Regions from separate parts of the Sellimonas catena genome, predicted to be linked through region 2. Evidence: riboswitches for the same ligand, from Rfam matches in the RefSeq annotation. Region 2 holds a riboswitch; the other holds the start of a gene.
The links. A riboswitch is a leader RNA that binds a small molecule or an ion and turns the genes downstream of it on or off. The one in region 2 is predicted to bind cobalamin.
Positions count from the first base shown of each region.

Region 1: it holds a riboswitch for cobalamin, as region 2 does, so the genes downstream of both, Selli1_RS12785 (ABC transporter substrate-binding protein) here and Selli1_RS15145 (sirohydrochlorin cobaltochelatase) in region 2, are expected to answer to the same signal.

Region 1 covers NZ_BSBO01000027.1:39,759-41,961, reverse strand. Annotated here, with positions in the region: gene Selli1_RS12790 (FecCD family ABC transporter permease) at 1-55, opposite strand, end outside; gene Selli1_RS12785 (ABC transporter substrate-binding protein) at 81-1,184, opposite strand; cobalamin riboswitch at 1,385-1,585, opposite strand; gene Selli1_RS12780 (FAD:protein FMN transferase) at 1,824-2,203, opposite strand, start outside.
Region 2 covers NZ_BSBO01000037.1:30,194-32,396, forward strand. Annotated here, with positions in the region: gene cbiD (cobalt-precorrin-5B (C(1))-methyltransferase CbiD) at 1-323, opposite strand, end outside; gene Selli1_RS15145 (sirohydrochlorin cobaltochelatase) at 326-1,111, opposite strand; cobalamin riboswitch at 1,266-1,452, opposite strand; gene Selli1_RS15150 (SbcC/MukB-like Walker B domain-containing protein) at 1,526-2,203, opposite strand, start outside.

The DNA.
Region 1 (2,203 bases), on a different contig from region 2:
GTATAAGAGCCGCAGACAGCCCAAGAATCAGAATTCCATATGTCTTTGTTTTCATCGCTCCTCTTTTCATCATGCTCCCTCTATTCGTTCAGATCCAGATCCGGATACAGGCCTCTGGCGATAGTCTCAATCCCGTCCTGCGTCCTTGTCGCACTTGCGTACATCTCACTTAACATAATCGGAACAACCCGGTCATTTTTCACGGCGCTCATGCTCTGAAAGGCTTCATCTTCCAGAATCTTATCCAGATTTTCCTGCTTCACCGTTTCCGGATCATCCCCGGTATATGGCATGTAGACGACAAAAATCACATCCGGATCTGCCGCTAAAATGTCTTCCTTTCCAACCGTGGATGCGTCCGGATTTGCAAGGCTGGCACCAAGCTGGGTCACCATGTCCCCCGCAATGCTTGCCGCGCCATAATTGGTAAAGGTATCATTCATGCTCTCCACCACCATGACAGACGGCTTTTCTTCCTGTTCTTCGGCCAGCGTTTTTACGTGTTCTACGGTCTCTTTCATTTGATTTACGATCTCTTCTGCACGGTCCTGCACATCAAAAATCTTTCCAATGTTCAGGATATCGTTATATTCATTTTCCAGAGAATCTTCTTTCACCGCGGTATTCGTATTGATATAGACATTTGTTCCTTTTTGAATCCATTCATCCGGGCTTCCAAGGTTATCCTCATCAAAAAGGGATACCCAGGAAAAAATCATATCCGGTTCCAGCATCGTCATTGTCTCTTTGGACGGTGTAAACTCGTCCAGATAGTCTGTTTTGGAAAATGCGGCTTTCTGATCATCCGGCACCTCATTATCAAGCCCTGCCGTCGCTACAATCCGGTCCTCCAGTCCAAGAGCAAGCAGCGTCTCCACCGATCCCTGGTAAACCGCTGCCACCTTTTCCGGCGCCTTCTCATAAGTCATCGTATACTCGGCGCCATCCCGGCCATAAGTCGTGATTGTCAGCGGATATTCGGTTTTTTTCGTACTCTCTGTGGTGTCCTTGCTGTCAGACGAACCGTCATCTGCAGCCTGATTGTCCTCTTTCACCTGATCAGAGCTGATTCTGCCCGCATCCCCGCTGTTGTTTCCGTCACTGCCTCCACAGGCGGAAAGTCCCACCGCCATTGTGGCTGTCAGAAGACACGCCAGTACCTTTTTCACCATGTTCTGTTTCATGTTCTCTCCTTCTTTCTTTCGGTATATTTTCCTTTCCTGTTACAGGATCTTTGGCTTACCCGTCAGATCCATATTCCTACTTACCGGAAGATTCGTTTTGCAGAACAAAAAAACCTGCTTTTTATAAGCAGGCATGACAAAAACATATGGACAGGCAAAGACCGCCGCCCATATTTTCAGATGTCTGCTTTACACGGAAGCTTCATCTTCTCTATCAAGCAGGTTTCCTGGCTTGCCTCTCCTTGCCTGTCCCGGCCTTCTCACGGCATTGCCGCAATGACATAAATTGGGACAGACTCCTTGCTTACAGTGACCGGATCGCCGGAGATTTCCACTCCGTTCCCTTTTAAAATTCATCCTCTTTGACAAAGGAATTCTTCACTTGATAAAGTTATTCAATTCTAACAGGAAATATTACAGTTCCCAATTTAGCATACTTTGGCGTCAATTGCAACCGCAGTTCCCACCGGACATTCTCCCTATGCTTTTTTCTAAAAGCCAGTGCAGAATCTCAGCAAACTCTTCCATGTAATAGTTGCTCCGGTCTTTCTTCCAGAACATGCAATAATTACGCAGAAACGGCTTCCCATCCTTATAAATCGGAATCCGGAGAAAGACGCGTCTTTTCCGCTCCCTCCTCTATCTTCTGATAATATGTTTCTCCATATTGCTGAAGCTGTCAGTCAAGGTAAAATTGTTCTCAATGCCTTCTGTCAGATAGATTTCTCCATCTTCTGTCATCAGAATCATGTCAAATCCCTCATGAGATTTCCAGTATTCCTGCGCACCTTCCAGTCCTTTTACGAACATGGAGGTGGAAAGGGCATCTCCCGTCTTTCCTTCCTCGGTCACAATCGTCACAGAAGCCAGTCCGTTATCCACCGGATATCCGGTCTTCGGATCAAGGATATGTCCGTATCGTTTTCCGTCCTCTCCGGTAAAATACCTCTCATAATTTCCGGAGGTCACCACGGCACAGTCTGACACTTCCAGTACACCGACTTCTCCGTCCCCGTAAG
Region 2 (2,203 bases):
TCCGCTTCCGGGTCCGCATCTGTTTCCTGCCGTACAGCAGACACTTTCTTTACTTCGGCAAAGACGAGCATTCCGTGGGTAATATCCGGATCATCTCCTGCATCTTTCCGGACCGCGCATGACACTGCATCGGAATGTCGCACGATCTCCTCCACTTCCAGAAGCAAGGTCTCTCCTGCCGGGACAGTGATGCGGACTTCCCGGATTTCCTCTCCGGAAAACAGCATGATTGCCGCCGCCTTTGCCGCTGCCGCCGCGCAGGTTCCCGTCGTATATCCTCTTTTCAGTTCTTTTTGTCCCTTGATGACTGTCTGCTTTTCCATCTTTATCCTTTCGGACACTCCTTTGCTTCCCTGGCGTGACGCACAAACATCTGCCGGATGCCCGGAATCTCTCCGACACCTTTTAAGACGGTACGCACTTCATATCCTTCTCTTGTCAGAATCGATTTCCAGGAATCCGCATCCTCTCCTGCCATGTCGTTTTTCGCATGGTCTCCCGCCACAATCATGAACGGCATCAGAAGAATCTTTCCGGCCTGCTGCTCTTTCAGCTTTTTCAGTACTTCCTCCATCTCCGGGAAGCCTTCTACCGTGCCGACTACCACGTTTCGGTATCCTTTCGCCCAGAAGGTATAATCGAGGGCCGGGTAGGCCGCATTGGTATGGTGCTCCGTCCCGTGGCCCATGAGCACTAATGTTTCTTCCGCTTTGAGTCCGGCATCCTCCATAATCAGGTGTACCGCCTCCTCATAATCTTCCATCGTGGCAAGGAGCGGTGCTCCAGTGCGGATCGTTTCAAATCGTTCCCGGTACGGCTCGATCTGTTCTGTCATCTTTTCGTATTCAAATCCGTGGATGATATGGGTCGGCTGGATGAGAAGATCCTCAATCCCGTCCCGCGCCATCTGCTCCATGGCTTCCTCCACATTGCAGATTCCCATCTGAAACTCCGATTTCAGTTTCTTCAAGATCATGCTGCTTGTAAACGCCCGGTACAGCGCCCGGTCCGGGAATGCCTCCGCAAGCGCCTTCTCTACTGCTCCGATCGTCTTTTCCATTGTATCCAGGTGGCTCGTTCCAAAGCTCACCGTCAAAACTGCTTTTTTCATATTTGTCCTCCCATATGGGCCTGACATCGACGACTGACACCAAAAAAGGATATGGAAAAACAGACAGTTCTTTCCTCTGCCTCTTTTCCCATATCCGTTTCTATTTCCCTTTGACGTCCTCTTTGATTCTCGTACTTGTCATAATCCCGTAACCTTTCCGAAGCATCTAAAAGCAGGTATTCTGACTTAAGGATCCGCGCTTTTCTCTCCCTTCCCATGCATCCGCACAGTGGCCTTTTCAGAGAAAGCTCCCCTCATACAGCAACGGGCATTGTTCCGGATTCTCACCGGATTCCCTTTTACTCCTTCTAACATAAGGTACTTTTAAATGATTTCTCTGTTTGATTCCTGTTTATGATACCATTGGCAAAGGCGGCTGTCAACCAGCCCCGCCCTGCGGCAGTCCGGAAGGCATTATCCGATGACCACCTGTGCCCAGCTTTCTCCGCCTTTTTCTTTCTTTACGAGAATCTTTTTGTCGATCCGGTCTTTCAGTTCAGCCACATGGGAAATAATTCCCACCAGCTTATTCCCTTCACTTAAAGAGGCAAGGGCGCGGACCGCCTTATCCAGCGCTTCCTCATCCAGTGTCCCGAACCCCTCGTCCACAAACATCGCTTCCATCCGGATACCTCCGGCCATGGACTGAATCTCATCGGAAAGCCCAAGTGCCAGGGAAAGAGATGCCTGGAAGGACTCCCCGCCTGACAGTGTATGAATGCTGCGCTGTGTACCGTTGTAATGATCGATCACATCCATATCAAGGCCGCTCTGGCTTCTCCGGTTGTCCGCTGTCTTTTTGCGGACCAGCTCATACTGACCGTCTGTCATGACAAGAAGCCTGCGGTTTGCACGAATAAGAATCCGGTCGAAATAGGCCATCTGCACATAGGTTTCCAGCATGATTTTTTCCTTTCCTCCAAGTGTGCCGTTGACCGTATCGGAAAGAACGCCGGCAATCCGGTATTCCTTCTCTGTCTCTTCCTGCTGCCTCACGGCCGCCCTCATCTTCTCAAGGGCGGACCTGTCTGCACTGAGCACCGGAAGGAGCTGTTCCTTTTCGGCAAGCAGACGCTGCTTTTTCAGGAGTGT